DNA from 4 places in the Micromonospora echinofusca genome. Region 1 is predicted to be linked to each of the others. Evidence: riboswitches for the same ligand, from Rfam matches in the RefSeq annotation. Region 1 holds a riboswitch; each other region holds the start of a gene.
The links. A riboswitch is a leader RNA that binds a small molecule or an ion and turns the genes downstream of it on or off. The one in region 1 is predicted to bind cyclic di-AMP.

Region 1 (5,239 bases):
TTTCGGAGTCGGAACGTACGCGGCACGACGAGGACGCGGAACGGCGTGCAGCCGCACCCGCGTCGAACGCGTCCTACCTGCGCAGCACCGAGACCGTGGCGAGCCGCAGACCGACCGGCCGGGGCGGCGGGGCCCGGGGCGGCGGGAAGGCGCCGGCCGAACCGCCCCGGGTCGGGCCGACGGCGCGTACGCGGACCGACAACAGCGCCGCCAGCAGCAGCGCGGCCGCGAACGCGCCCAACACGGCCAGGCACACGCCCCACCCGGACGGCCCTCCCCCCGTGCCCCCGCCGGCAGGCAGCAGTTCCTCGGAGGCGCAGCCCCCGGGACAGCCCACCACGGCCTGGAGGGCCGCCCCCACGGCGTGCGGAGCGGCGACGTCCTGCGAAGGCGGCAAGAGCGCGGCGTGCGGGACGGGCGCGAGCGCGGCGTGCGGGACGGGCGCGAGCGCGGCGTGCGGGACGGGCGCGAGCGCGGCGTGCGGGACGGGCGCGAGCGCGGCGTGCGGGACGGGCGCGAGCGCGGCGTGCGGGACGGGCGCGAGCGCGGCGTGCGGGACGGGCGCGAGCGCGGCGTGCGGGACGGGCGCGAGCGCGGCGTGCGGGACGGGCGCGAGCGCGGCGTGCGGGGCGGAGGCGACGCGCGCGCGGGCGGCGTGCGGCACGGGCGCGACAGGCACGACCGCGGCGTGCGGGACGGGCACGACGGTGGCGTTCCGGGCGGGCGCGACGGCAATGTGCGGCGACGGGTCCGCGGGATGACCGGTCTGGTGCGACTCGTGGCCGATCGTGTGCATCGCGGCCAGCCCGAGCAGCGTGCCGACGAGCAGCAGGAGCCGCGCGCCCCGCGCCGCCGTCACCGTCTTCCGCACATCCGTCACGCTAGCGCGTCGGCCCGTTCCGCACGGGTACCACCCGCGGCGACCCCCGCACGTGAGCGCGGCCGGGCGTGCGTAGGTCACGCACGTGGGCGGGCCGGACCTGCGCGGCGAAGGTCCGCGTCGCGACACCACCCGCACGACCTGCGCCCCGATGCCGGGGTGGCTACCATTCGGCCGGTGGCCCTCCGGACTCCGCACCGCCCGCCCCGCGCCCCCCGCCGGGCGACGGCGCCGGTCACCCGTCGCCGGGCGGGAGCCGACGACCACGGCACGTGACCACACCGCCAGGTGGGGGACGGTTCCCGCCCCGCCTCCGTGGCGACGTTGAACCGACCGGCCCGCCGGCCCGTACCCCGCCCTGGATCCGTTGGGAGAAACTCGTTGGGCGCCGACCACACCCGTCCCGTTCCGTCCGCCCCGCCGAGGGTGCGGCGGATCCTCGTCGCGACGGTGGTGCCCCTCTTCGTCGCCACGCTGATCGCCGCCCTGGTGCTGTGGCCGTGGGACGCGCCCGACCCGGCGGCCGGCACCGAGCCACCCCGCCACCACGGCACCGTGACCCGGGTGGTGACGGAGCCGTGCCCGCCGGCCCCGGAGGTGCCGGAGGGAAGCCCCGACGCCCCGCGGGGCCCCTGCGGCACCGTCACCGTACGGGTCGAGGACGGCCCCGACGCCGGCCAGCAGGTCCAGACGCCGGTCCCGGCCGGCCCCGGTGCGCCGACCGTCGCCGTGGACGACGAGATCATCCTGGTCGAGCTCATCGACCCCGCCGATCCCACCGCCAGCTCCTACAACATCGCGGAGCACCAGCGCGGCAAGCCGCTGGTCTGGCTGGTGGCGCTCTTCGCGGCCGCGATCGTCGCCTTCGGGCGGTGGCGAGGGCTGGCCGCGCTGGCCGGCCTGGCGGCGAGCTTCGCCATCCTGCTGACCTTCGTGCTGCCGGGCATCAGCGCCGGGAGCCCCCCGCTCCTGGTCGCGGTCGTCGGCGCCGCCCTGATCATGTTCGTGGTGCTCTACCTGACCCACGGCGTGACCGCGCAGACCTCGGTCGCCGTACTCGGCACGTTGGGCAGCCTGGTGCTGACCGGCGTCCTCGGCACCATCGCCACCGCCGCGACCCACCTGACCGGCTTCGGCTCCGAGGACGCCACCACGCTGTCGATGTACCAGGCCGACGTCGACCTGCACGGGCTGCTGCTGGCCGGGATCATCATCGGCTCCCTCGGGGTGCTCGACGACGTCACGGTCACCCAGGCCGCCACCGTCACCGAGCTGGCGCACGCCAACCCGGGCCTGTCCCGCAGGCAGCTCTACCGGGCGGCGACCCGGGTCGGGCGGGCGCACATCGCCTCGACGGTGAACACGATCGTGCTGGCGTACGCCGGCGCCTCGCTGCCGGTGCTGCTCCTGCTCACCGCCGACTCGCGGGCGGTGACCCAGCTTCTCACCAGCGAGTTCCTCGCCCAGGAGATCGTCCGCAGCGCGGTCGCCACCCTCGGGCTGATCGCCGCCGTGCCGCTGACCACCGGTCTGGCGGCCCTGGTGACCACGGCGGGCCGGCGGGCCGGGGAGCCCACCGACCGCGCGGCCCCCGCGCCGACGCCTCGGCCGGCGGCCGACCGGGCCGAGGCGCTGGAGGCGCTCAGCGGGCCGCGCGGAGACGTGCCGTCCGCCGCTCCCGCCGGATGGCCCGACCACAACAGGAGAACGGACACCGCATGGTGACACTCCTCTGCGTGACGATTCGGGGTTCCCGCCCTGATAAACGCGTCACTGGTCACCGTCAGCCATTACGAAATAACGCATTTAGTCGGCTTAGGGACGTAGATCCCCGGGAGTGCTCTCAGGTAACCTCGCTGCCGGTCACCGCCGAAGGCGCGCAGCGGCGCCTGCGGTGCCGCCGCCCAATCGCCGCCAGGCGAGCCGGGGACCCAGGCACGTGGGGTGAATCCGCGACAGCGGTAGGGGCCACTTCCGCCCCGAACCCGTCAGCTAACCCGGTCGGCGGTCGACGGAAGGGAAAACTGTGACGGCACCCCTACGCCGCTGGCTGACGCCCGTGGTGGCCGTACTCGCCGCCCTGGCGGTCTTCGCCGGGCCTCTCCCGGCGGTGGCCGCGCCCACCCCACCCAAGCCCTCCGGCCACGGCGACGACGAGCCCAAGCTGCTCGACGACCTGATCGAGGCCCGCAACCGGTCCTACGTGCAGGCCAAGGCGAAGCTGGAGAAGTCGAAGAAGCGCCAGCTCGAACTGGCCCTGGAGGTCAACCGGGCACAGGCCGAACTGAACGCGCTGGCCCCGCAGGTCAGTCAGATCGCCGCCCAGTCCTACCGGACGGGACGGATCGGCGCGGTGTCGATGCTGCTGGACACCGCCAGCCCCGACTCGTTCGTCAAGCGCGCCGCCGCCCTCGACGAGCTGAACCTGGTCAACTCCAAGAAGCTCGCCGAGGTGAACGCGGTCAAGAACCGCGCCGAGCAGGCCAAGCTGGCGCTCGACGCCGAGGTCCGCGAGCAGCAGAAGCTGACGAACGAGATGGCGCGCGGCAAGCGGGAGGCGGAGAAGGCGCTCGCACTGGTCGGCGGCAGGGGGCTGACCAGTGGCAAGGTGGTCGCCACCTCGCCGGTGGCGAAAATCGCGCCGGGACGTACGGCCGACGGCGACTGGAAGCCCCTGGGCTGCACCGAGGACGATCCCACCACCTCCGGCTGCATCACCGCGCGCACGCTGCACATGTACAAGGAGGTCAAGCGGGTCGGCTTCAACCGGTTCGTCGGCTGTTACCGCTCCGGCGGGCCGTACGAGCATCCGAAGGGCCGGGCCTGCGACTGGTCGTTGCAGAGGAGCGGCTTCTCCCCCTGGCACAACGACGACACCTACATGTACGGCAACAACCTGACCGCGTTCCTGGTCCGCAACGCCGACCGGCTCGGCATCTACTACGTGATCTGGAACCGGCAGATCTGGTTCCCGGCGACCGGCTGGAAGTCCTACAGCGGCCCGTCGAACCACACCGACCACGTGCACGTGTCACTGCTCTAGCCGCCCGCCCACGGGCCGGCGAAGCCGGGACCGACACAGGGCCGCCCCCACCGGACGCGGGAGCGGCCCTGTGTCGTCGTGCGGCCCGACGACGACCGGTCGGGACGGCTCGGCGGGAGGATCAGGCGGCGCTGGCGGCCGGCTCCGGCGCGTCGACCGTACGGGCGGGCACGGCGGCCACCGTCCGCACCTCACCGGCGGTCAGCCGGTACGACATGCCGACCACGCCGCAGCGGCCGGCGGCCACCTCCGTGGCGAGGACGGCGGAACGGTCGAGCATCGCCTCGACGGTGTGCGCGATGTGGATGTCGACGATCCCGTCGATGTCCTCCACGCCCTCGGCGGCGGCCCGCCGCAGGCTGGGCACCACGGCGTCCACCACGGCGCAGAGGTGCCCGACCGGCGGGGCACCGGTGGCGTCCGCCGTACGCGCCGCCTGGACGGCCCCGCAGGAGTCGTGCCCGAGCACCACCACCAGGGGCGTGCCCAGGACGGTCACGGCGTACTCGACGCTGCCCAGCACCTCGGGGCCGATGGTGTGCCCGGCGGTGCGGACCACGAAGAGGTCACCCAGGCCACGATCGAAGATGATCTCGGCAGCGAGGCGGGAGTCGGAGCAGCCGACGATCACCGCGAAGGGGTGCTGCCCGTCGGCGACCGCGGTACGGTGCCCGGCGTCCTGGTTGGGGTGGCGCGGCGCGCCGGTCACGAACCGCCGGTTGCCGGCGTGCAGCTCGGCGAGCGCCTGCTCGGGACTCGCGGGGACGGCCGGCGCGGTGCTGGCGTCGGCCGGGGCGGTGCCCATGGTCGACACCGGCAGCGTCCGCTCCGGGCCCGGTTGAGTGCCTGGCGATCCGGGACGACTCATCCCAACACCTCGCTCCTGACGTGAACGGCCTGGTCACCCGGGCCGACGCTGGACGCGGGCTGCCACCACGGTCACACGCACCGCAAGGTACGTCAAGGTATGCGTGATATCCATTTCATATGTTTGTCGGCGCCTGGTACGCCGGCCGCCGGCCGCCCGCCGACCTGCGGTTCACGCGCAAGCGCGTCAGCCAGCGCGCGAGGGCGCACGGCAGGCGCGAGGAAAGGGCCATACGATGGCGGGCATGGCGACGACTGGGGAGAACGGGAGCACCCGCAACTGGACGTTCCTCACCAACCACGGGCACGTGCTGCTCGCCATCGCGCGCAACCCCACCGCCCGGCTCCGCGACGTCGCCGACGAGGTGGGTGTCACCGAACGGGCCGCCCAGGCGATCGTCGCCGACCTGGAGGCCGGCGGTTACCTCAACCGCACCCGGGTCGGCCGG
Region 2 (5,239 bases), 1.4 Mb from region 1:
CACCAGGGCGATGGACGAGGCGCTGGTGCCCAGCCTGCGGGTGGCCTTCTACGTCAACCACGGCGCGAAGAACAGCCACTGCATCCGCTTCACCCAGCTGACCCACGTCCAGCTGCACCACGGCGACAGCGACAAGGCGCCCAGCGCCAACCCCGTCTCGGCGATCTTCGACCGGATCTTCGTCGCCGGCCAGGCCGCCATCGACCGGTACGCCCGCGCCGGGGTGGACATCCCGGCGGAGAAGTTCGTCGTCGTCGGCCGCCCGCAGGTCGAGTCGATCGAGGTACGCCCCGAGCCGGCGCACGGCCGGGCCAACCCGACCGTGCTCTACACGCCGACCTGGACCGGGCACAACGCGGACGCGAACTACTGCTCCCTGCCGGTGGCCGAGACCCTGCTGCGCCGGCTGCTCGACCGGGGCGCGACGGTGATCCTGCGCGCCCACCCGTACACCTCGCAGAACCCGGCGTCCGCCCGGCAGCTGGGCCGGCTCACCGAACTGCTGGCCGCCGACCGGGCGCGCAGCGGCCGGCAGCACGTCTTCGGCGCCGCCGCCAGCCGGGAGCTGACCCTGACCGAGTGCGTGAACCGCTCGGACGCGCTGATCTCCGACGTGTCCGGGGTGATCTCCGACTACCTCTACTCGGGCAAGCCGTACGCGGTGACCGACATGGTGGGCTCCGGCGACCGGTTCTGCGAGCAGTTCCCGCTCGCCGGGTCGGGCTACGTGCTGCGGCGCGACATGTCGAACGCGGACGAGGTGCTGACCGCGCTGCTGGACACCGATCCGCTGGCGTCGGCCCGCTGGGTCACCCGGAGCCGCTACCTGGGCGACTTCCCCGCCGAGACGTACGCCGAGGCGTTCCTGACGGCCGCGCGGCGCCAGCTCGACGAGGGCTGGATCCCGCCGGCCCCGCGTACCGCCGGCGGGCCCGGCCTGCCGGTCGATCCGGACGAGGCGACGCTCTCCCCCGCCACCTGACACGCCCGGCCGGCGGGGACGGGTCAGCGGTAGGGCTCGACGAGGTCCAGGACCGTCCCGGGGGCCTCGACGTGGGCGTTGTGCCCGAGGCCGGGCAGGGTGGCGACCGGCACGCCCAGCTCCTTGAGCTGGGCGTCGGTGACCATCGGGTCGTGCTCGCCACGGGCCAGCAGCACCGGCACGTCGGTCGCCGCCAGCAGGGCCGGCAGCTCCGGCTCGCCCACGTCGAACGCGGCGGGGTCCATCGCCAGCCGCCAGCGACCGTCGACCTGCCGCAGCCCGGCCTCCACGACGTGATGGTCCGGTGCGAAGAGCCCGGTAAGGCCGGCCACCCGCAGGTAGCGGCGGGCCGCCTCGTCCCGGCTCGCGAACCAGGTCACCGGACGGGCCGCCAGCTCACCCGCCTTCGCCAGCTCGGCCGGCGACCAGACCGCCTTGATGCCGAGGCCGACCACGGCCTCGACCGGCACCCCGGCGCCACGGGCGGCGAGCGCCAGCCCGACCACCCCGCCGAGGGAGTGCCCCAGCACGACGAGCCGGTCGCCTGCCGTCAGCCCGGCGGCGATCCGCGCGGCCAGGCCCGCGAACGAGTACTCCGGCAGCGGCGGCGACCAGCCGTGACCGGCGAGGTCCGGCGCCAGCCAGCGTCCCGCCCAGCGGCGCTCCAGCAGCGGCGCGCAGGGCAGCCACACGTCGCCGGTCGCGCCCATGCCGTGCAGCAGCAGGAGCACCCGCCGGCCGTCGCGGTCACCCGATTCATCGACCATGCCGCGCAGTCTGTCACCCACCGGGGCGCCGGGCGAGGGCCGTGACCCGGGCACGACAACGGGCGCCGGCCCCCGGGATGGGGGGCCGACGCCCGTCGGGGTCGCTCAGGCGGAGTAGCCGCGGGTGGCGGCCCAGTTCGCCAGGGCGATGGTGCTCATCCAGTACGACGCGGTCGCCGGGTTCGCCGAGTCGGCGATCTTCACGAGCCGTCCCTCGTCCTGGTAGCCGACCACGGCCACGTAGTGGCCGCCGGGGAACGAGTGCCAGCCGCCGTCGGTGTCCGTGGCGCTGCCGGCGACGTTCACCACGACGCCCCGCCCGTCGCCGATGGCCGCGACGACGTCGGCCTGGAGCCGGTCCATCTGCGCCGGGGTGGCGGCGCCGCCGGGGATCATCCGGGTCCGGTACGGCTCGCCCTTCACCGTCGCGTTCAGCACGCGGGTGGTGTCCTGGGCCGAGTCGGTGCCCATCTGGTCGGTGCCCAGCTGGGCACCGAGAGCGTCCTGGCTGCGTGCGATGCCGGCGGCGCTGAGGGCGTGCCGGACGGCCGCCGGACCGCAGTTGTAGAACGTGGTCTGGGCCTGGTAGTCGTAGTCCAGGCTCTTCGCGGCCGGTGGCTTCGGCGGCTCCGGCTTGCGGGTCAGGTCCGGGTCCGGGGCGGTGCTGGTGGCGCTGGCCGAGGGGGCGGCGCTGGCGGTGGCCGGGGCCGCGCTGGACGGGGCCGTCGCGATCCGGGCCTGGCCGCGCGAGGCCGCGGTGTCCTCGCGGGGCTCGCTCGCGGCGACCGGGGCCTGCGCGGCGGCGGGGGCCTCGTCGGCTCCGGCCAGCAGCGCGCCCGTGCCCGACGCCAGCACGAGCGCCGCGACGGACGCGGCGGCAAACTGGTACGGACGATCGGACGTGAGGCGACGTAGCTGTCGCCTGAGGTGGTGCTTCACGGTTTCCTCCACGGGCTCGGGGTGAGCGGCCGGCGGTCCGCGCCGCGGGCAGGGCGGACCGACCGCGCGGACGGGCGTCCGTGCGGGTCGTGGGCCACTCAGGGGATGCGCCCGGGATGCCGGGCGACGAACGGTGACCGGTCGGTCAGCTCGCTACCTGCGAAGGGGCGAGCGCGGGCACCGCGGCGCCGTGGAGACGGCGGAACAACCGAGGGGTGGGTGGGTGCTGCACGAGGATGGAACTCCTTCCGACGCCGCCGACCGGGTTAGCTGACGGATTCGGGCGGGAAGAACGCCCTACCACAGGCCTGCGGCCCACGGATTCACCCCACGAAGCACTGGGTCCCCGGCTCGTCGTTCACGATTGGGCGGGTCGGTGCGGCGTCGCCTCTGGGCGATCGGGTACCGCACCGGACGCGCCGACATTACTGGCCGGTCCGCGCCCTGCCAACCCCGCCCCACCTGCTTAAACCCTGATCGGGACGCAATTTTTGCGGGCAGCCCGCCACTGACGTGACTCAATGGGACGACCGTTTCGGCCGGCGCCCGAGGGTGACAACGGGACGAGTGGCGGGCATCGACCCCGAAACCCCGGCGGGAAACGACCCGGCCACGCCCTATGACCGGTTCGGCGTCGCGGTGACCGGCGTCACGGAAACGGTCGGGCTTTCTCGACCGGTGGGATTCCGCCGGGCGCTGGCCGCCCCGGTCGGAGCGGCCCGAGCCCGGGGCGGTCAGCGCGAGTCGACGTACGCCGCCGGGTGGTCGGCGGGCCGGGGACGCGGCACGGCGTCGCCCCGCTTCCCCGGTGGTGGCCCGGAGGCGCCGGGGTCCGTCCCGCCGTCGTCCCCGCCGCGCGGTGTCGGGCGGGCCGTCCTGCGCGGGGTGAGCAGCCGCATCATCGGCGTCTCGACGAAGCGGTGCAGCAGGGCGGCCAGGGCCAGGTTGACCAGCAGGAAGCCGAGCACCACCGCCAGCCCCCACCAGCCGGGGAACCCGACACCCCAGTCGCCGGTGAACCGCAGGACGCTGATCATCACCAGGACGTGCACCAGGTAGAAGGCGAAGGAGACCTCGCCGAGCCAGACCATCGGGCGGGACCGCCACGGCGAGCGCCGCCCGCGTACGTCGGCGTCCGCCGCCGCCGCGATGACCAGGATGTACGCCACCGAGAGCAGCGCCGCCCACAGTTCGGCGCGGACCCACTGCGCGGCGAGCACCCAGGTCGCCACGAACACCAGGCTGGCCACCGGCAGGCTCGGGCCCCGCCACCGGCCGCGCCGCATCAGCTCGGCGGCGGCCACGCCCATCCAGAACTCCAGCGACCGCACCGGCGGGAAGACCTGGGTGAACCACCACCGGCTCTCCTCCGGCACCAGGGACTGGGCCGGCCAGAGCGCCAGGATCAGCAGCGGGACCGCGACCACGACGGCCCACAGCGCCCACGGCCGGGCCCGGCGGATGAACGGCAGGGCCAACGGCAGGCAGAGGTAGAAGAAGAACTCGCAGGACAGCGACCAGCTGACCGTGTTGATGCTGTAGAAGTGGCCCGGCCGCGGGTCCCAGGCCTGGAGGAGGAAGAGGTTCTCCACCGCGACGACCCGGTCCACGGGGTCGGCGAACCAGGCCGCGACCGCCAGGGCCGCCACCCACAGGACCACGTGGCTCGGCCAGATCTTGGCCACCCGGCGGCGCCAGAACGCCCGGCGGGTGTCGCTGGGCCGGGCCGACCAGACCAGCACGAAGCCGCTGAGGATGAAGAAGAACTGCACGCCGGAGAGGCCGAGGGCGAAGGCCCAGTCCACGACGGCCTTGTGGCCGGGCTCGGCGATGATGCCCATCGTCGCGACGTGGAAACCGAAGACGAGCAGGGCGGCGACCCAGCGCAGCCCGGTCAGCGACGGCAGGCGGCTGGCCGGGGACGCGGGTCGGGCGGCCGGCGCGTCGGTCGCGGTCCCCGTCATGCCGGCATCCCGACGATCCGCAGGGTCACCAGCACGTACGTCTCCTCCTCGGCCTGTCGTGGGCACCTGCGCGGGGGGCCCGTCGGCGGCCCACGGTCGGCGCCGCCCCGCCGGGCACCCTACCCGGCGCCCCTGAGACTCTTTTCCGTCCCGTCCGTGAGTGTCCGTTCCGTCCCACCGGGTGGCGCGCGTTCCCCCCGCCCCTCGGTAACCGTTGCGTCCCGAACCGTGACGGGCGGCGACAGCCTCCGGATCCGCACCGACCGGTGGCTAGTATTCCGGGACCCGGAGGCCACGAGAGGCAGGGACGGATGCACCAGCGGATCCTGATGCGGGCGAAGAAGGGCCCCTTCGACGTCTACTCGCCGGAGGAGACGCACGAACGGAACTGGATCGGCGACAACAACGGCAACCTGGTCTTCAGCCACGCCGCCCACAAGCTCCTGCATACCGCCACCGCCGAGATCACCTCGACGGAGTTCAGGATCGACCCGCGCGACGCGGACATGATCAACGAGCGGTACGACGTCTACGTGGTGCCGCTCGCCAACGCCTTCCGGCGCAGCTACGCCCACCGCGTCGAGGTC
Region 3 (5,239 bases), 590 kb from region 1:
GCCCTCGCCTCCCGCTACTACATCTCCGGCCCGTCGCAGGAGATCGGCGCGCTGCTCGTCAGCGCCAAGCCCCACACGCTGACCGAGCAGCTGACGCTGCTGGACCGCCTCGCCGCGCAGGAGCGTAAGCAGCTCGAGGGCGTGACCAAGGTCCGTCAGAAGTTCGACGCGGAGAAGCAGAAGCTCGACACGCTGATCGTCTCGCAGACGAAGCAGCAGAACGACCTGGCTGCCAAGAAGAAGCAGATCGACTCCGACATCAAGAAGCTCGAGGCGTCGCTGCCGGTCACGACCGTCAAGACGGAGAAGTGCCCGACCATCAACGGCGTGGTCAGCGACGCGGCCCGCACCGCGATCCGTACCGCCTGCGCGCAGGTCGGCGATCCGTACGTCTGGGGTGCCACCGGCCCGAACTCGTTCGACTGCTCCGGTCTCACCCAGTACGCCTACAAGGCGGCGGGGATCCACCTGACGCACTTCACGGGTGCACAGTGGAACGAGGGCAAGGCCATCCCGCGTTCCGAGGCGCGTCCGGGTGACCTGGTCTTCTTCTTCAGCGACCTGCACCACGTCGGCCTCTACCTCGGCAACGACAAGATGGTGCACGCGCCCCGGGCCGGCAAGCCGGTCAACGTCTCCAGCATCAACACCATGCCGGTCGCCGGGTTCCGCAGGCCCGGCTGATCCCGCGTACGCGACGGAAGAGCCCCCGGTCGGATCGACCGGGGGCTCTTCTCGTGCGGGTGGATCAGCTCTCGTGCGGGTGGATCAGCGGGGCGCGCCCAGCGGGGAGGGCACCAGGTTCACGTCGTCCAGGTTGACGTACATGATCCGGTGACCGAACTGGATCTGCACGTACCGGTTGTCGCCGCGGACGACCGTCCGGTCACCCGGGGCGGAGCCGTCGAAGGTGACGGCCCGGTAGTACTCGCCGGGGAGCAGGTTGCCGACGGCGTACCGCTCACCGGCCGAGAGGGTGTACTGCAGCGGCGAGATCGCCTGGTACGGCACGCCCTCCGGGTACGCGGCCTGCTCCGGGTAGGCGCGGCCGTACACCGGGATGGTGGCCTTGCCGGCCTTCGGGGTCACCACGAGCCCGACGGACCACTTCGCCGTCGGCTTGGCGGCGGGGTTGTGGAACCACCCCTTCTGGCCGAGGTACCAGATCGCGGTCCAGTCGCCCTGCACCTCGGCCAGCGCGTACGTCTGTCCGGCCGAGACCCGGGCGCCGTGGTCGGAGACGTACGTGGTGTTCGGGGTGCCGTCGGGTCGCAGCGCGATGTCGTTGAGCAGCGGCGCGTCGTGGCTCGGCGCGTTGTGCAGGAACAGCGCCGAGGAGCCGCGCAGCGGGCAGGGGGCGGCCGCCGGGGGCGGGTTCGGCACGCCCGGGGGCTGCCGGTTGCAGCCGGTGAAGGGCGGCTGGTTGGTGGCGAAGTCCGGGTTGATGGTGACCAGCCCGGTGCGGTGCGTGCCGGTCGACTTGAACGGCGCCTTGAGCAGGTCGAAGTAGTGCGACCAGTTCCAGTACGGGCCTGGGTCCCAGTGCATGCCGCGCACGTTCGCGGCGACGGTGCCGGGGACGTTGTCGTGCCCGATGATGTGGTTGCGGTCCAGCGGGATGTTGTACGCTCGCGCCAGGTGGCGGACCAGCTTGGCGGAGGTGCGGTACATCGCCTCGGTGTACCAGGTGCCGTGCCCCGCGAAGCCCTCGTGCTCGAGGCCGATGGACTTCGAGTTCACGTACCAGTTGCCGGCGTGCCAGCCGACGTCCTTGGTCTTGATGTGCTGGGCGATGTGGCCGTCCACCGAGCGCAGGGTGTAGTGCCAGCCCACCCGCTTCGGGTCCTTGACCAGGTTGACGCTGGGACCGAAGTAGCCCTCGGTGTCGTGGATGACGATGTACTCGATCTTCTGCTGGGCGGGCCGGTTCCCCAGGTCGTGGTTGCCGTAGTCGCCGAGCGTGGGGCCGTACTGCTGGTAGGGGGCCGGGATCCACTCGCAGGAGATGTCGCTCGGGCACTCCAGGCCGTCGGGCCGGGTGAGCTTGCGCAGGCGCAGCCGGTCCAGCCAGGAGCGCTCCGGCTGGACCGCGCTGCCGGCGAGCGTGACCCGCTGCCCGTCGTCGGTCAGCCGGCTGTCGCCCGTGGCGATGGTGGCGTACACCTCGTCGGCGAAGGCCGCCGCGGCGTCGGCGCTGTCCGCGCCGGAGTACCGGGCCACCGCGCCGTACCAGGCCGCAGGGTCGGTGCCGGCGCCGACCGGGGCGCCGATCTCCTTCTGGTACGCGGCCAGCAGCGCCGCGCCTCCCCGGATGTTCGTCGTGACGTCCGTGCGCAGCGCCTCCTCGCTGGCGCCGGTCAGGTCCGCGGCGGCGTCGACCGTACGGAGTGCCGACTCGGCGGGCGGGGCGGCGGCCGGCGGCTCGTGGGCCTCGGCCAGGGAACGGCGGGAGTCGTCCCCGCGCGGGTCCTCGGTGCCCTCGTCGTGGTGGGTGCCGCCGGAGGCGGCGACGTGCTCGGCGTCGGTGAGGTGCATCGGTCCGTACCCGCCGCTGGTGCTCGGCGTGCCGGCGTTGGTGTCCCAGCGGGACTGCAGGTAGGAGACCCCGAGCAGGACGCTCTCCGGCACGCCGTACTCGGCCGCCGCGGCGGCGTACTGCTGCTGCCGGTCGTTGGTCGGCGCCGCGGCGGCGGATCCGGCGGCGGTGAGCGGCGTCGCCGCAAGGGCGGCGGCCACGGCGGCGGCCAGCAGGACGCGTCTGCTCCTCGATGTCGCTGACAGGTGCATCAGACCCCCAGTTCGGGCGGGCAAAGGTGGGGCCACCTTCGCCCCGTCCGCCGCCTCTGGTCAATACCTTTCTGCCAGACACTTCAGAAGGAAGAAAATCTTCGCCCCCCGGGTTGCGGAATCGCCCGACCGTGGTGAGTACGGAGTGTCACCGCCGCGAGGGTTGCGGATCGATAACGGTCGTCTCTACTCTGGTCATTCGTCGGCCGGTGACAATCCGTCCAACCAGGGCGGTGACGGTCCGACACCGCCGAGTCGCTCACGAGCGAGCCGGGGACCCAGGTACCCCGGGGTGAATCCGCAGTCCCTGCGGTAGGGCGCCCCTTCCCGCCCGAACCCGTCAGCTAACCCGGTAGGCGGTACGGAAGAAGGAGTACGGAACCCGGTGGCACACCATGCCCCGCGGCCACCGTCGGTCCGGTCGGCCCTCGCCGATCCGACGACGGCTGCGCCGCGCCCACGCTGGTACCGCTGCACCACCGCCCTCGCCGCCCTGGCCGCGTTCGCCGTCGTCCTGACCGGCGGCGCCACGGCGGCCCACGCCGAACCGACGGTCGCCGAGATCGAGCGGCAGATCGACGAGGACTGGAACAAGCTCGAACCCGTCATCGAACGGCACAACGCCACCCGGCAGGACCTGGCCGCCAGGCGCAGGCAGGCCGACGCGCTCGCCGCGCAGATCGGGCCGCTGGAGCGCCAGGTCGACCAGGCGATGGAGAAGGTGGGCGCACTGGCCGCCCGCGCCTACAAGGGCGAGAACGTCTCCGTCGTCAACGCCCTGCTGGGCAGCCGCTCGCCCGGCGAGATGGTCGGGCAGCTCGAACTGCTCGACCGGTTCGCCCAGCATCAGCAGCAGGACGTACGGCAGGTCGCCGAGCTGCGCGACCGGCTGGCCGCGAAGAAGGCGCCGCTGGACGAGATGGTCGCCCAGCTCAGCCGCACCGAGGCCCAGCTCGCGGCGAAGAAGAAGCAGATCAACGCCGAGATCGACCGGTTGCAGAAGCTGCGGCTGCGCGTCTACGGCAACGGCGGCGGCGGGCCGCTGCGTCCCGCCCCCTGCCCGACCGGCTATCCCGGCGGTCCGGCCGGCACCGCCGTCAAGTTCGCCTGTGCCCAGATCGGCAAGCCCTACGTCTGGGGCGCCGAGGGGCCGAACTCGTACGACTGCTCCGGCCTGATGCTCGCCGCCTGGGCGAAGGCCGGGGTCTCGCTGCCGCACAACGCCGCCCAGCAGCGCCGGGCCACCGCGTCCGTCAGCCGGGGCGAACTGCGCCCGGGTGACCTGGTCTTCTACTACAGCGACCTGCACCACGTCGGCATGTACGTCGGCGGGGGCTGGGTGGTGCACGCCTCCCGCGCCGGGGTGCCCGTCAGGATGAAGAAGGTCGACGACGGCCCGATCCACAGCTACGGCCGGCCCGGCTGACGTGCCCGGAGGATCCCTGCCCGGCGGGGGCCCTCCGCCCGGCCGAGGGTCGGGTCAGCGCGTCGGCCAGGTGCGCCAGTGCTGCCAGGAGCGGCTCGGGGTCGGGCCGCGCTGCCCCTGGTAGCGGGAGCCGTAGACGGCCGAGCCGTACGGGTGCTCAGCCGGCGACGAGAGCCGGAAGATGCAGAGCTGGCCGATCTTCATGCCCGGCCAGAGGGTGATGGGCAGGTTCGCCACGTTGGACAGCTCCAGGGTCACGTGACCGGAGAAGCCCGGGTCGATGAAGCCCGCCGTGGAGTGGGTGAGCAGGCCCAGCCGGCCCAGGCTCGACTTGCCCTCCAGGCGGCCGGCGAGCTGGTCGCCGAGCGAGATCACCTCCAGCGTCGAGGCGAGCACGAACTCGCCCGGATGCAGCACGTACGGCTCGCCCTCGGGCACCTCGACCATCGACGTGAGGTCGTCCTGCTGCTGCGCGGGGTCGATGTGGGTGTAGAGGTGGTTGTTGAAGACCCGGAAGAGCTTGTCCAGGCGTACGTCGATGCTGGACGGTTGCACCAGCGCGGGCTCGAACGGCTCCAGCGCGAGCGTCCCCGCCTCGATCTCGGAGGCCAGGTCGCGGTCGGAGAGCAGCATCCGCACACCTTAGCGAGCGACACGCGTGACCTGCGTGTCGGAGTGCATCTTCGTACGTTTGTTCGATAGAATGCCGGCATGGCTTCCTGGTCCGAATTCGCCGCCGACGAGCCCCGCCTCGCCGACGGGATCCGCCTCCTCATGCAGCAGTACGGGCCGGGCTTCGGCTACCTGGCCACCGTCCGCGCCGACGGCGGTCCCCGGGTGCACCCGGTCTCTCCCGTGATCACCGACGAGGGGCTCTTCTGCTTCGTCGTCGACTCGCCCAAGCGGCGCGACCTCGAACGCGACGGCCGCTACGCGCTGCACTCCTTTCCGCCCGAGGAGAGCGACGACGAGGCCTACGTCGCCGGCCACGCCCGGCCGGTGACCGATCCGGCCCGGGTCGCCCGG
Region 4 (5,239 bases), 2.4 Mb from region 1:
ACCCGCCGCTGCCGGAGTCGCGCACCACGACCTTCAGGTTGACCCCCTCGCTGACGAGCAGGGGCTCCAGCACCTGACCGATCTCGCCCCCGAGGGCGGTGCAGAGCACCACGTCGACGCCGAGCGACATCACCATCCGGGCCTGCCAGACGCCCTGCCCGCCGGGGTGCAGGTGCAGCTCCGGGGCGTCGCTGGGCTGGTCGACGGTCACCGTCAGCCGAGGTGTGGGCGCGAAGACCATCACGTGCCCGCTCATCCGTCGTACCCGTTCATGCGCCCACCCCTGGCCAATGCGTCCCGTGACCATCCATAAGCTGACGGTAGTGGGGTCGCCGGCAGGACGTCCGGACTCCGGGCGGGATCGGCGCGGCGTTGCCAGGGCGCCCGGCATGCGCGACCATCGGGCGACCATCGGCGGTGGGGAGACGGCGTGCTCAGGCGGAGTTCCTTCAGCTACACCGTCCAGGCGCGCTGCTCCGTGGCGCGGGCCGCGGCGTTGCTCGTCGATCCGAGGAGGCAGAAGGGCCTGCACCCGCTGATCGTCCGGGTCCGGCGGGTGCCGCCCCGTCCCGGTGCCCGGGCCAGCTACGACATCACCGACCGGCTGGCCGCCGGGCCGGTACGGCTGCCGATCACCTACCGGGCCGACGTCCTGGTCGACGAGCCCGACGAGATCGTCACCGTGGCCCGGCAGTGGCCCGCCACCACGGTGCGCAACCACACCCGGCTGCGGCCGGAGCCCGACGGCGTGGTCCGCGTCGACGTGGAGATTACCCTCGCCGCACCCGCGCCGCTCTTCGGCTACGCGTTCCGCCAGGCGCGCGCCGCCCACCTCGGACTGGCCGCGCGCCTCGCCGTGGTCCTCGACGGTGCCGCGCCGCAGCCGCCACCCGCCGACACGCCCCGGTGACCCGCGACGGGCGGGGCACCGAGGCGTGGGCGTCAGTAGACCGACAGGTGCACGTGGTTGGTGTGGTCGCTGGACGGATCGCCGTTGGCACCGCTGTACGACTTCCACCCGCTGCTCGGCAGCCAGATCTGCCGGTACCAGATCACGTAGAGCACGGCGAGCCGGTCGGCGTTGCGCACGTAGAACGCCGCCAGGTTGTTGCCGTACGTCCGGTCACCGCCGGTGGCGTCGCCGCCGAAGCCGCCCTTCTGGGCCGCGAAGTCGCACGCCCGGCCCTTGGGGTGCTCGCCGGAGCCGCCGGGGCGGTAGCAGGAGACGTAGCGGGTGAAGCCCGCCGCCTTGGCCTGGTTGAGCGCGTGCAGCGTACGCGGCGTGATGCAGCCGTTGGCGGGGGTGGGGTCGTTGACGCTGCACGACTCGCGCGGCCAGGAGCCGTCGGAGTTGCGCGGCGCCGCCTTCGCCGTCTTGCTGGAGGTGCCGCCCGGCGAGCCGCCTCCGCCCGCGGACTGTCGCTGTTGCTGCTTCTGGTTGGCGACCGTCAGCGCCCGTTCGGCCTGCTCCTTGCGCTTGGCCATCACGGTGACCTGCTTGCGCTGCTCCCGGATCTCGCCGTCCAGAGCGAGCTTCGTGCGGGCGGCCTCGTCCCGGGTCTGCTGGAGCTCGCGCAGGGCGCGGTCCTCCTTGGCGGCCACCGCGTCGAGGGCGGCGGCGCGGTCCATGAAGCCGTCCGGCGAACCGCTGTTGAGCAGGGCGGACGCCACACTGAGCCGGCCGGTGCGGTAGGCGGCCCCCGCGATCTCGCCGACCTTGGCGCTGCGCGCCGTCAGCTCGACCTCGGTGGTCTTGAGCTGGGCGGCGAGCTGCTGCTGCCGTTTGGCCGACGTGTCGAGGGCGCGCTTGGCGTCGAGGTAGCCCTTGCTGGCGGCCTCGAGTTGGGCCCGCAGGGCGGGCGTGCCGCCCTCCTCGTCCTGGCCGGGGGTGGCGGCGAGCAGGCCGGCGCGGGTGGCGGCCGCCGCCGGGGCGGCGGTGACCGGGGCCACCGCGGCGCCGAGGGCGAGCATCGTGGTGATCAGGGCCGCCGTCCGGGCGGCACGTCGTCGTACAGGTGCCATCACTGGCATACACGTGTCCTTCCGTCAGCCGCCGACCGGGTTAGCTGACGGGTTCGGGACGGAAGATCCCTACCGCTGACGCGGATGCACCCCACGAACATGGTTCCCCGGTTCGCCCCGCCGGGCGATTAGGCGGCGGCCACCGCCGGCACCGGTGGGTGCCGCCTGGCGGAGGCCGAAGCAGAGCCTACCGGTGCCGGTGTGACTGCTGCAGTGCAGGTGACGCACGGTGCATGTCCACTAACAGTCAAATCCGGCATAACGCGACAATACTCTCCCAGATTTAAGGTTGTCCTCATTACCACTCAACCGCCCCGCAAGCCCCTGGCGACGCTCCCGGCTCGATCTGCAACGTGGCGTGCTCGATCTGGAAGTCGTCGTGCAGCGCGGCCCGGGCGGCGCCCAGCACCGCGCCGACCTCCGCGTCGGGTGTCATGGTCAGGTGCGCCGAGGCCACCTCCATCCCGGAGGTCAGCGTCCAGACGTGCAGGTCGTGCACCTCGGCGACGCCCGGCACGGCGGCCAGCCGGTCGTGCACGGCCGTTACCTGGAGGTGCTCCGGCGCGGCCTGCACCAGGATGCGCAGCGCCGCCCGCCCGAGTCGCCAGGTGCGCGGCAGGATGAACAGCCCGATCGCGACGGCAACCAGCGGGTCGGCCCACCACCAGCCGGTGGTGGCGATCAGCAGTGCCGCCGCGATCACGCCGAGTGACCCCAGCAGGTCGCCGAGGACCTCCAGGTACGCGCCGTGGACGTTGATGCTCTCCTTCGCCCCCGAACGCAGCAGGGCGAAGGCGCCGATGTTGGCGAGCAGGCCGAACACGGCGACCACCAGCATCGGGCCGGCCAGCACCTCCGGCGGGTCGCCGAAGCGGCGTACCGCCTCGATCACGACGTAGACCGCGACGCCGGAGAGCAGCACGGCATTGGCCAGGGCGGCGAGCACCTCCAGCCGGTAGAGGCCGAACGTGCGCTGCGGGTCGCCGCCCGCCCGCCGGGTCGCCGAGATCGCGGCGAGCGCCATGCCGATGCCGAGCACGTCGGTGAACATGTGCCCGGCGTCGCTGAGCAGGGCCAGCGAGCCCGTCCGGAAGGCGGCCACCGCCTCCACCACCATCAGGCCGGCGAGCAGACCGAACGCCGCCCAGAGCCGGCCCCGGTGGCGGTGTGCGGCGTTCGCCACCGACCCGTGGTGGTGGTCATGACCTGCGCCCACGCGCCCATCCTCCCTCTGGGGGTCCGGATTCGCGTTCAATTTATGCTCACATCGCTATGTGTGCAAGTAACGGGTTCTCAGCCAGTGGGGTCGACGGTGGTCAGCCGCTGGGTGGCCCGGGACAGCGCCACGTAGAGCGTCCGCACGCCCGACCCCGGGTCGGCCCGGATCTCGCTCGGGGCGACGAGGACGACCCCGTCGTACTCCATGCCCTTGGCCTCCAGGCTGGTCACCACCTGAAGCCGCGGCGCGGCCAGGCCGGCCAGCCAGCCGGCGACCTCGTCGCGGCGGGGCACGGGCGTGATCACGCCGACCGTGCCCTCGACCTCGGCGAGCAGCGCCGTGGTCGCCGCCGCGACGGCGGCCTCCAGCTCCACCTGCGGCACCACCAGCGCGACCGGGTCGACGCCGGTGGACCGCACCGCCCGGGGCAGCGGGAGGTCCGGATGCAGCCGGCGGATCTCGGCCGCCGCCACCGCGAAGATCTCCGCCGAGTTGCGGTAGTTGGTGGTGAGGGTGAAGTGGTGCCGCTTGCGCCGGCCCAACGCCTGGTCCCGGGCCCGGGTCAACTCCTCCGCCTCGCCCGTCCACGCCGTCTGGGCCGGGTCGCCCACCACCGTCCAGGAGGCCAACCGGCCGCGCCGGCCGATCATGCGCCACTGCATCGGCGAGACGTCCTGCGACTCGTCGACCACCACGTGCGCGTACTCCCGGTAGTCCTCCGGGCGTTCCCGGGCCGCCTCGCGGGCGGCGCGCTGCCGGTCGGCGAAGGTGCTCAGCTCGCGGACCCCGCCGGCCAGCTGGAACGGGTCCCGCTTCGCGCGGGCGGGCTTCATCGGCTTGCCGAGCAGGGCGTCCAGCTCGTCGAGCAGCGCGACGTCGGCGATCGTCAGCCCGGCGGCGTCGAGGCTGCGGTACGCGTCGGTCAGCAGCCGGATCTCGGCGCGGGAGAGGATGCCGGCGGCGTAACGGTGCATCCGGTCGGGGCGGGCCAGCCAGCCCAGCACGTGCCGGGGGTGCAGCCGGGGCCACCACGCCTTGAGGAACTCCCGGAACTCCGGCCGCTCGGCGATCTCGTCCTCGAACGCGCGCTGCTCGGGCAGCCGGCCGACGCCCAACCGGCGGGCCTGCGCCCAGAGCGCCGCGAAGACCCCGTCGAAGCCGGCCCGGCGCACCTCGTTGCGCCGTGCGCCGCGAGGCATCGCCCGGTCCCGGATGCCGTCCAACTCGCGGCGCTCCAGCCGGAGCAGCGCGCCCCGGTAGAGCAGGCGCAGCTCGGTCGGGCCGTCCGGCACCGCGTCCCGGACCGCCCGCTCCAGCACCCGCCGCATCCGCAGCGAGCCCTTGACCGCCGCCACCTCCGGTGCGTCGGTGCGGGTGGCCGTCATGCCCGCGAAGAGCGTGCCCAGCGAGTGCAGGGTGGCGGTGTCCTCGCCGAGCGAGGGCAGCACCGAGGCGATGTACTCGACGAAGACCGAGGACGGGCCCACCACCAGGATGCCGCCACCGGCGAACCGGCTGCGGTCGGAATAGAGCAGGTACGCGGCCCGGTGCAGGGCGACGGCCGTCTTCCCGGTGCCCGGGCCGCCGGACACGATCGTCACGCCCGAGCCGGGGGAGCGGATCGCCTCGTCCTGCTCCCGCTGGATGGTGGCCACGATGTCGCGCATGCCCCGGCCGGTGGCCTTCGACAGCGTGGCCAGCAGCGCGCCGTCGCCGACGACCGCCATGTCGGCGGGGGCCGCGACGGGGTCGAGCAGGTCGTCCTCGATGCGGGTGACCCGCTCGGCGGAGGACTGGATCGTGCGGCGCCGCACCACGCCCAGCGGCTGCGCGGGGGTGGCCTGGTAGAAGGCGGCGGCCGCCGGGGCCCGCCAGTCGACCACCAGGGTGGACGCGTCGTCGTCCCGGATGCCGAGCCGCCCGACGTGCAGCACCTGCCGGTCGAGCAGGTCCAGCCGGCCGAAGACCAGGCCCTCGTGCTCGGCGTCGAGCATGTGC

Region 2: it holds a riboswitch for cyclic di-AMP, as region 1 does, so the genes downstream of both, GA0070610_RS18405 (C39 family peptidase) here and GA0070610_RS24825 (coiled-coil domain-containing protein) in region 1, are expected to answer to the same signal.
Region 3: it holds a riboswitch for cyclic di-AMP, as region 1 does, so the genes downstream of both, GA0070610_RS27495 (C40 family peptidase) here and GA0070610_RS24825 (coiled-coil domain-containing protein) in region 1, are expected to answer to the same signal.
Region 4: it holds a riboswitch for cyclic di-AMP, as region 1 does, so the genes downstream of both, GA0070610_RS05445 (coiled-coil domain-containing protein) here and GA0070610_RS24825 (coiled-coil domain-containing protein) in region 1, are expected to answer to the same signal.

The regions. Positions count from the first base shown of each region.
Region 1 is NZ_LT607733.1:5,791,152-5,796,390, forward strand. It holds gene GA0070610_RS24815 (hypothetical protein) at 74-871, opposite strand; gene GA0070610_RS24820 (YibE/F family protein) at 1,262-2,605, shown strand; cyclic di-AMP (ydaO/yuaA leader) riboswitch at 2,772-2,903, shown strand; gene GA0070610_RS24825 (coiled-coil domain-containing protein) at 2,907-3,923, shown strand; gene GA0070610_RS24830 (carbonic anhydrase) at 4,045-4,791, opposite strand; gene GA0070610_RS24835 (helix-turn-helix transcriptional regulator) at 5,027-5,239, shown strand, end outside.
Region 2 is NZ_LT607733.1:4,356,181-4,361,419, forward strand. It holds gene GA0070610_RS18395 (CDP-glycerol glycerophosphotransferase family protein) at 1-982, shown strand, start outside; gene GA0070610_RS18400 (alpha/beta fold hydrolase) at 1,006-1,749, opposite strand; gene GA0070610_RS18405 (C39 family peptidase) at 1,855-2,700, opposite strand; cyclic di-AMP (ydaO/yuaA leader) riboswitch at 2,929-3,069, opposite strand; gene GA0070610_RS18410 (acyltransferase family protein) at 3,423-4,652, opposite strand; gene GA0070610_RS18415 (polysaccharide pyruvyl transferase family protein) at 4,964-5,239, shown strand, end outside.
Region 3 is NZ_LT607733.1:6,385,559-6,390,797, reverse strand. It holds gene GA0070610_RS27505 (C40 family peptidase) at 1-684, shown strand, start outside; gene GA0070610_RS27500 (N-acetylmuramoyl-L-alanine amidase) at 769-2,787, opposite strand; cyclic di-AMP (ydaO/yuaA leader) riboswitch at 3,026-3,160, shown strand; gene GA0070610_RS27495 (C40 family peptidase) at 3,173-4,213, shown strand; gene dcd (dCTP deaminase) at 4,268-4,846, opposite strand; gene GA0070610_RS27485 (pyridoxamine 5'-phosphate oxidase family protein) at 4,925-5,239, shown strand, end outside.
Region 4 is NZ_LT607733.1:1,187,344-1,192,582, forward strand. It holds gene GA0070610_RS05435 (1-phosphofructokinase family hexose kinase) at 1-256, opposite strand, end outside; gene GA0070610_RS05440 (hypothetical protein) at 431-910, shown strand; gene GA0070610_RS05445 (coiled-coil domain-containing protein) at 943-2,022, opposite strand; cyclic di-AMP (ydaO/yuaA leader) riboswitch at 2,036-2,167, opposite strand; gene GA0070610_RS05450 (cation diffusion facilitator family transporter) at 2,321-3,238, opposite strand; gene GA0070610_RS05455 (HelD family protein) at 3,316-5,239, opposite strand, start outside.